2 regions of the Streptomyces liliiviolaceus genome follow, and region 2 is predicted to be linked to the other one. Evidence: riboswitches for the same ligand, from Rfam matches in the RefSeq annotation. Region 2 holds a riboswitch; the other holds the start of a gene.
The links. A riboswitch is a leader RNA that binds a small molecule or an ion and turns the genes downstream of it on or off. The one in region 2 is predicted to bind ZMP and ZTP.
Positions count from the first base shown of each region.

Region 1 (4,400 bases), 5.6 Mb from region 2:
ATCCCGACCGCCGCTGCGTGGACCGCGACAGCTACGACTACGCGGGCGGCTACAAGGTCGTCGTCGACAAGAACTGCGCGTCCGGCTCCGGCTCCACCTCGTCGGGCAGGAAACGCGGGACGAACGGGAGCGGCAAGGTCGACGCCGCCTGGTACTACGACGCCGACGTCTCCGCAGGCCGCGCCGAGGACGGCACCTTCAGCCGCAGCGAGGCCGTCGACCGGGACGGCTTCGGCTGCTCGGGCTCCGGCAGCGGCGGCGGCTGACCGGGACACGGAACGCACCGACGGATCTACGGACTACTGACAGATCTACGGACACACGACTGTGGAACGCCGAACCATCGAACCCCGCCCCGGCTGGCAGCGAACGGTCGAGGAGCAGGGCCTCATCTACCCCCTCACCCGCTACCCGGACGACTCCCTGCGCCCCTACTGGGACGAGTCCGCCCACTACGTCTTCTCCCTGCCCGAGGTCGAGGCCCTGGAAGAGGTCGTCGAGGAACTCCACACGATGTGCCTGGCCGCGGCCGAGCACATCGTCACCGAGAACCGCCTCGCCGACCTCGGGATCACCGACCCGCGCGTGGCGGAACCGGTCGCCGAGGCCTGGCGCCGCCGCGCCGAACTCCCCTCCCTGTACGGGCGTTTCGACCTCCGCTACGACGGCACGGGACCGGCGAAGCTCCTGGAGTACAACGCCGACACCCCGACCTCGCTCGTCGAGGCCGCGAGCCCCCAGTGGTTCTGGATGGAGGAACGCTTCCCCGGCGCCGACCAGTGGAACTCCCTCCACGAACGGCTCGTCGAAGCCTGGCGGAAGCAGGCCTCCCTCCTCCCGCCCGGCAGCCCCCTCTACTTCGCGCACTCCGCCGCCGACGAACTCGGCGAGGACCTCATGACGGTCGGCTATCTGAAGGAGACCGCGGAACAGGCCGGCCTCGACACCGCCTGGATCGCGATGGAGGAGATCGGCTGGGACCGCCTCTCCGGACGCTTCGTCGACAAGCAGCTCCGGTTCATCCGCAGCTGCTTCAAGCTCTATCCCTGGGAATGGCTCACCACCGACCGCTTCGCCCCGCACGTCCTCGCCACCCTCGACAACGGCGGCGGCACCGGCACGACGATGTGGATCGAACCCGCCTGGAAGATGCTCCTCAGCAACAAAGCCCTCCTCGCGATCCTCTGGGAGCTCTACCCGGACCACCCGAACCTCCTCCCCGCCTATCTCGACGGCCCCCGCGAACTGGCCGGCACCAGCGGATACGTGGCCAAGCCCCTCCTCGGCCGCGAGGGCGCCGGCGTCACCATCCACGAACCGGGCTCCGGCCCCGCCGCCGTCCGCGAGGAGGCCTGCTGCTACCAGGAGCTGGCGCCCCTGCCGTCCTTCGACGGCAACCGGGTCGTCCTCGGCGCCTGGGTCGTCGGACACGAATCGGCCGGCCTCGGCATCCGCGAATCGTCCGGCCTGGTGACGGACGAATACGCGCGCTTCCTGCCGCACGTGATCCTGTGACCCACGGCAGGGCCCGGCCGACCCACGGCGGGGCCCGCTCCCGACCGGACCCCGCCGTCGCTCGCATGGTGGACGGCGGGCCCTCTCCCGCGGGCCCTCCCGGTACGCTGATCCACGGGCCGTGACTGGCGCGCTGGGATGGGATCGACCATCGGGGAGCGGCCCGGGAACCGTGTGCCGTGCGCCTGGGCCGAACCGTGAACGCCGAACGCCACGTCCGGAGGCCGTCATGCCAGAGCCCCTTTCCACCGAATCCACCGCCTTCCGCAGTGCCCTCGAAGTGATCCGTGCCGTCGAACCCCGGATCGCCGACGCCATCGGGCAGGAGGTCGCCGACCAGCGCGAGATGCTCAAACTGATCGCCTCCGAGAACTACGCCTCCCCGGCCACCCTCCTCGCGATGGGCAACTGGTTCAGCGACAAGTACGCGGAAGGCACCGTCGGCCGCCGCTTCTACGCCGGCTGTCGCAACGTGGACACCGTCGAGGCCCTCGCCGCCGAGCACGCCCGCGAGCTCTTCGGCGCCGAGCACGCCTACGCCCAGCCGCACTCCGGCATCGACGCCAACCTCGTCGCCTTCTGGGCCGTCCTCGCCCAGCGCGTCGAGGCCCCCGCCCTGGAGAGGGCCGGCGTCCGCAACGTCAACGACCTCTCCGAGGCCGACTGGGCCGAACTGCGCCAGGCCTTCGGCAACCAGCGCATGCTCGGTATGTCCCTGGACGCCGGCGGCCACCTCACCCACGGCTTCCGCCCGAACATCTCCGGCAAGATGTTCGACCAGCGCTCCTACGGCACCGACCCCACCACCGGCCTCATCGACTACGAGGCCCTGCGTGCCACGGCCCGCGAGTTCAAGCCGATGATCATCGTCGCCGGCTACTCCGCCTACCCCCGTCTCGTGAACTTCCGGATCATGCGCGAGATCGCCGACGAGGTCGGTGCCACGCTCATGGTCGACATGGCGCACTTCGCCGGCCTCGTCGCCGGCAAGGTCCTCACCGGGGACTTCGACCCGGTGCCGCACGCCCAGATCGTCACCACGACCACCCACAAGTCGCTGCGCGGCCCGCGCGGCGGCATGGTCCTGTGCGACTCGTCGCTCGCCGACCAGGTCGACCGCGGCTGCCCGATGGTCCTCGGCGGCCCCCTTCCGCACGTCATGGCCGCCAAGGCGGTCGCACTCGCCGAGGCACGCCGCCCCGAGTTCCGCGACTACGCCCAGGCCGTCGTCGACAACGCCCGCTCCCTCGCCGAGGGCCTGATGCGGCGCGGTGCCACGCTGGTCACCGGCGGCACGGACAATCACCTCAACCTCATCGATGTCGCCTCCTCCTACGGCCTCACCGGCCGCCAGGCCGAGTCGGCCCTGCTCGACTCGGGCATCGTCACCAACCGCAACGCGATCCCCGCCGACCCGAACGGCGCCTGGTACACCTCGGGCATCCGGATCGGCACGCCCGCGCTGACCACCCGGGGCCTCGGGGCCACCGAGATGGACGAGATCGCCGGCCTCATCGACCGCGTCCTGACCACCACGGAACCGGGCACCACCAAGAAGGGCACCCCTTCCAAGGCCCAGCACGTCCTCGACCCGAAGATCGCGGACGAGATCTCCCACCGTGCGACCGACCTCCTCACCGGCTTCCCGCTGTACCCGGAGATCGACCTCGGCTGAGTTCCCGGCCACCCCGGCCCCGGCCGGTCGTCTCACAAGTCGATCAGTTCCTGTCGTGACTCCCGCGGCGGCCCCGGCTCACGCCCGGCCGCCGCGCGGCGTATCAGCAGAGTGCCGCCCGAGCCGAGAACGAGTCCCGCGGCCAGGCCCGACGAGAGCCCCGGCGCCGCCCACCACGCCCGGTCCCCGGAGCGCGACCCATCGCCCACGACGGGTCCGGAACCGAACAACTCCCTTCGCTGCACCTGGTCGTAGACCGACCGCGGCGCCCGGTGCCAGCGGATGTCGTCGTCGTTCACGTCGAGTGCCGGGTCGGACCGGATCCAGGGCGTGCCGTCCTTCGCGAGGAACACCTGGTCCTGGCGGCCCATGAAGATGTCGCCCCCGGGCGCGCTGTCCGTCTCCGGCCAGCCGCCCACTCCGGTCGTCCCCCAGATGACCGTGGCCCGCACGGCAGGGAAACGGCCTTCGAGCCAGTCCTGCGGGACCTTCTCCGTGCCGGTGGCCGTCGGTCCCGTCAACTGCCAGAGCCGTGCGAAGTCCGGCTCCCCGGAACTCACGCTCGTGGTCTGCCCCGTACCGTCGCCCGCCACGACGACCGCGAGATTCGGCGAGCCGCGGTCCGGACCCGGGACCGCCGCGTGAGCCCGAGCCGCCCCGAACCCGACGACCAGGGCGAGCGCGGCGGCGACGGTGACCACGGCGGCCACGGCGACAGCGGCGAGCGCCGTGAACACGCCGAACCCGCCGAACGTGGCGCCGGCAACAACCCCCGCTCCCGGCCGGGCCCCCACCTCAGCCATCGCTCGGCTCCTGTCGAGGCCACCCTGCGCCCATTTCTCCTTGCATCCCCACCCCTCCTCGCATCGCTGTCCCTCCCCGTTTCGCCGTTTCCCTGGCGCCCGCGTGCGCCCCGCACACCCGGCGCGGTCCGCCCACGACGGTCCCGGTCCGTCCGCGACCGCCCGTCACTTCTGGTACACCGCCCGACCCGCCGGGGTTCCCACTCCGCGGCCACCAAAAAAATCCGCCACCGCACCGGCCCCTACTCACGCACCGGCCGGTACTCCCGCACTGGCCGGTACTCCCGCACCGTCCCCTACTCCCGCGCCCCCGCCCGCGCCTGTTCCAACGACCTCGCGATCTCCACCGCCCGTGTCTTGGACGCCACGCCCTCCAGCCGGAGCGTCGTGTCGCCCCGGTGCGTCCA
Region 1 is NZ_JAGPYQ010000001.1:404,188-408,587, reverse strand. Features, by position in the region: gene J8N05_RS01795 (hypothetical protein) at 1-266, shown strand, start outside; gene J8N05_RS01790 (glutathionylspermidine synthase family protein) at 328-1,515, shown strand; ZMP/ZTP riboswitch at 1,627-1,713, shown strand; gene J8N05_RS01785 (glycine hydroxymethyltransferase) at 1,745-3,190, shown strand; gene J8N05_RS01780 (hypothetical protein) at 3,223-3,993, opposite strand; gene J8N05_RS01775 (hypothetical protein) at 4,290-4,400, opposite strand, start outside.
Region 1: it holds a riboswitch for ZMP and ZTP, as region 2 does, so the genes downstream of both, J8N05_RS01785 (glycine hydroxymethyltransferase) here and J8N05_RS26165 (bifunctional 5,10-methylenetetrahydrofolate dehydrogenase/5,10-methenyltetrahydrofolate cyclohydrolase) in region 2, are expected to answer to the same signal.

Region 2 (4,400 bases):
ACGCGGTACGCGGCTACGGGCGCCGGCGGCGGCTGATGGACAGGCTCGGGAACGACGAGACCGCGCACGGCAGACAGATCGTGGACAGCCCCGACTCCGAGCGGCCCGCCGAGTGGGTGCACGACGCGCTGGCCCGCCTCTCCCCGGCCGACCAGGAGGTGCTGCGGCTCACGGCCTGGGAGGAGCTGGGGGTCGACGAGATGGCCGTGGCCCTCGGCTGCGGCAGCCGGGCGGCGGCGATGCGGCTGCACCGGGCCCGCCGCCGCCTCAGAACGGAGATCGACCGCCTGCGCGTCGTGATGGCCCCGGACGCCGGGACCGCCCGCGCCGACTCCGCCGCCGACCCTTCGAAGGAGCAGTTCCATGACCGATGAACTCGAACTGCTGCGCCGGGCCAACCCTGTGCGCGACGACGACCCCCGCTTCGCCGAAGGCCCGCTCAGCCACGAGAGCGAGAGCCGGCTCAACCACCTCATGGCGAGCGCGAGCGCGGGCACAGGCGTGGGCACGGGCGCAGGAAGGGTTGGCGAGCGCCGGCCCAGGCGGAGCCGCACCCGCCTCGTCTGGGCGCTCGCGGCGACCGTCGTGGTCGCCGTGACCGCCACCGCGCTCCTCCTCGCGGGCCCGAACACCACCCCGGCCGTCGCCGCGCCCCGCCCGCTGGTGGTCCGGGCCGACTCCACCCTCGTACCCCTCGACACGCTGGTCGGACGGGCCGAGCGGGACGCGGCGGACGGTTCCGCCGGGCTGCGCAAGGGCACGCATGCGCAGTCGTGGAGCGTGGGCATGTCGGAGGACGAGCCGCCCATCACCCTGCCCGTGGAACGCGTCGTGCGCTGGAACGCCGACGACAGCCACACGGAGCTGGTCGTCGCGACCGACCCGCGCCACCCCGGCAGGCGCGTCCTCACCGACGCGGACGACGGCCCGCGCCTCGTCGACGACGGGCACGTCATCAGCGAGCAGACCTTCCCGCCGAGCTGGAGCGACGCCCCGCCCCAGTCACCGCCCCCGCACGACGTCACGCGGCTGCGCGCCTACCTGCGGGAGGCACAGCACGTCGACACCCCGCTGACCACGGGCGAACTGCTGGACGCGACCTCGCTGCTGCTCGACACCTGGACCCTCGGCGCCCGCGAGAACGCCGCGCTCGCGCGACTCCTCGCGGACGCGAAGGGGCTGAGGCCGGTCGGCCAGGTGACCGACCGCCTCGGCCGGCTCGGCCAGGCGTACGTGTACGACGGCGCCGGTTACCGCCGGATGCTGATCATGGACCCGGCCGACGGCGCGGTCCTGGGCCTGGAGGCCACCGCGGCCGTCGACGAGCCCGAGTACGGCGTCGAGGCGGGCGACGTCATGGACTACAGCGCGTGGATCCGCTGATGCCCCGCCCCTTGTTCGACGCCACCTGATCAGGCTCCCGTCTGCCGGACGGCCGCCTCGACGGTCTGGGACAGCAGCGTGGCGATCGTCATCGGACCGACCCCACCGGGCACGGGAGTGATCAGCGAGGCCCGCTCACGGGCGCTGTCGAAGTCGACGTCGCCGACGTTGCCCGCGTTGTAACCGGCGTCGACGACGACCGCCCCCGGCTTGATGTCCTCGCCGCGGATCAGCCGGGGCCGCCCCACCGCGGCCACCACGATGTCCGCCTCCCGCAGGACCGACGACAGATCGGCGGCCGGGGTGCGCGAGTGGCAGTACGTCACCGTGGCGTCGCGGCCGAGCAGCAGCATGCCCACCGGCCTGCCGAGGATCGCGCTGCGGCCCACCACCACGGCACGCCTACCGGCCGGATCGACGTCGTACGCGTCGAGGAGGCGCATGATCCCGCCCGGGGTGCAGGAGGCGAAACCGGGCAGCCCGAAGCTCATCGCGGAGAAGGAGGCGAGGGTGACCCCGTCGACGTCCTTCTCCGGGGCGATCGCCTCGAAGGCCGCCCGCTCGTCGATGTGGTGCCCCATCGGATGCTGGAGCAGGATGCCGTGCACGGCGGGGTCGGCGGACAGCTCGGTGAGCGTGCCGATCAGCTCGGCGGTCGTGGTCTCGGCGGGCAGGGACACGTGCCGCGAGGCGATCCCCGCCTTGCGGGAACGGTTCTGCTTCATGCGTACGTACGTGACGGACGCCGGGTCCTCGCCCACCAGCACGGTGGCGAGACAGGGCGTCACCCCCGTGCGTGCGGTGAGATCGGCCGCCTGCCGCGCCGTCTCCTCGACGATCCGCCGGGCGAGTGCGGTGCCGTCCATGAGTGTGGCCTGGGACATGTGCTGCTCCTGAGCGTCGTGGAAGATGCCCAGGCGCGCGGCTCAGACGATTGCGTCGGGCCGCTCCCCGGTGGTGGTCCACCTCAGCGCCAGTCACGGCCTGCGGTTATTTTACGCCCGGCCGGGGGCTCCGCCAGGCTGCCTTTTCGGATGTGGGCCGGTGCGGGCCGGTGGGGCCGGTCGCGCAGTTTCCCGCGCCCCTTGCGGGTCCGCGTTTCAGGTCTCACTCGTCAGGAACGCCGTCGCCTGGGTCTGTACGCGTACGGCTCCGATCGCTTCCGCCCAGCGTGCGACCTCGGTGGCGAGGGCCGTGGCGGCCGGTTCGTCGCCCGTGTCGCGGGCCAGGACGGCCAGGAGCATCTGCTGGGAGAGGGTGCCGGGGACGTTCCCGGCGCGGGCGCCCAGAGCGGTCGCCCGGGTCCAGCGCTCCCGCGCCCGGTCGTGGTCGAGGTTGTCGTGGTCGTGGTCCCCGAGATGCCGCAACGCCTCGCGGGCCAGCAGGTCGTCGGCCGATTCCCCGGCTTCCAGGGCGAGTTCGTAGTGCGCGGGCGCCTCGTCCCGCTCGGCGAACAGGTTGTCGACGATCAGTCCGAGATACATCCGCGCCCAGCCCCGGCGTACGTCGTCGGCGGCCCGCTCGCACAACTCGTCCGCACTCCGCCGCAGTTCCGCCAGCTCACCGGGATCCTTGCCCGCCGGACCGAACCGGAACGTGCCGTCCCCGAGCAGCAGACGAAAATACGCGTGCCGCAGCCGTACGAAGTCCAGGTCCCAGCGCCCGACCGGCTCGGTGAGCCCGCCGATCGCCGAGTCCGCGGCGGCGATCCGGGCGTCCGCGGTGTCCGTACCGCCGAACCAGTCGCGCTCCAGGGCGATCTGCGCCCCGGCGAGCGCGACAGCCGCCCGGTCGCGCGGCTCGGAGGTGACGGTGGCGTCGAGGAGGCATAACGCGCGCTGCCACCGTCCGGCCCGGGCCAGTTCACGCGCCGCGGCGGTGACCTCGTCCACCGGGAGGGCGGCGCGCGGCGTGCTCGTCTTTGTCATGGCGAGGAAGGTAGTAAGCAGAAAAACCATCCACAAGGAAACTATTGCGCGACTTCAGGACATCGAGCCACTGCGGCACCTGGGCGGCACCTGGGCGGCACCTGGGCGGCACCTGGGCGGCACCCGGGCGGCACCGCCGGGCCGTCGGAAGGATCACCGACGGGAACGCGCCGCCCGCAGTGCCGACCGGAGGAGGGAAGCGGACACACGTCGGCCCGCCCCGCGGGCCGGCCGGGACCGCGCCGGCGGCCCCGGACCCAGCCGGGCCGAGAAGGTCCAGGTCAGACGAGAGGTGATCCGGACCCTCGGCGTCACTCCTCGGCGTCCCAGGCCTGGAGCACGGTCTGATCGACGATCTTGCCGTCGCGCAGCGACATCATCGAGTTCGCGAGCACCCTGACGCCGTCGGGGTACAGACAGGATTCCTGGAAGGCGACGTGATCCCCCTGGACCACGCACCGATCCAGCTTGTGCGTCATGTCGCGGCTGTAGACGTCGGCGAGCATCGTGCCGATCTGCTCACGGCCGCGTATGACCATCGGATGGCTCGGCTGGGTGTTGCGGTCGACGACACGCAGTTCCGCGTCGTCCGCGTACAGCGACAGCAGTGCCGTCGCGTCCTGGCCTTCGATGCCCCGGCGCAGTGCTTCGGTGTCGAAGCCGGGGCCTGCCGCGGTGTCCATGACGGACCTCCTTGTGGACGACTGACGAAGGCCGCGGCCCGCGGTGCGGAGCGGGCCGCAGAAGGCCTCTCCTTCGAGACTCCTCCGGCCCGGGAACCTCGGCAAGCGCAGCCGTGACGATGCGCCTGTCGGGTGAGGGGCCGGGCGGGGCCGTGTCCGTGGGCAGCTTGTCACCGTTGCTGAAAGCATGATCTCAACACGACGTATTGTCGCCGCCGTTGGCCTCGCCATCAGCGTCACGGGTCTCGCCGTACCTTCCGCGGGCGCCGCCACGGTCCCCGAGACCGGAAAACTGGACCCGATCGCGGAGCTCGACCAGATCGCCGTGAGCGACCTCCCCGTCGAGCACAGGAACAAGATTCCGAAGATCTCCGAGGGCATCCAGGAGCTCAACCAGCTGAACGGC
Region 2 is NZ_JAGPYQ010000001.1:5,995,544-5,999,943, reverse strand. Features, by position in the region: gene J8N05_RS26175 (RNA polymerase sigma factor) at 1-374, shown strand, start outside; gene J8N05_RS26170 (CU044_5270 family protein) at 364-1,383, shown strand; gene J8N05_RS26165 (bifunctional 5,10-methylenetetrahydrofolate dehydrogenase/5,10-methenyltetrahydrofolate cyclohydrolase) at 1,413-2,267, opposite strand; ZMP/ZTP riboswitch at 2,288-2,374, opposite strand; gene J8N05_RS26160 (hypothetical protein) at 2,484-3,311, opposite strand; gene J8N05_RS26155 (nuclear transport factor 2 family protein) at 3,623-3,994, opposite strand; gene J8N05_RS26150 (hypothetical protein) at 4,182-4,400, shown strand, end outside.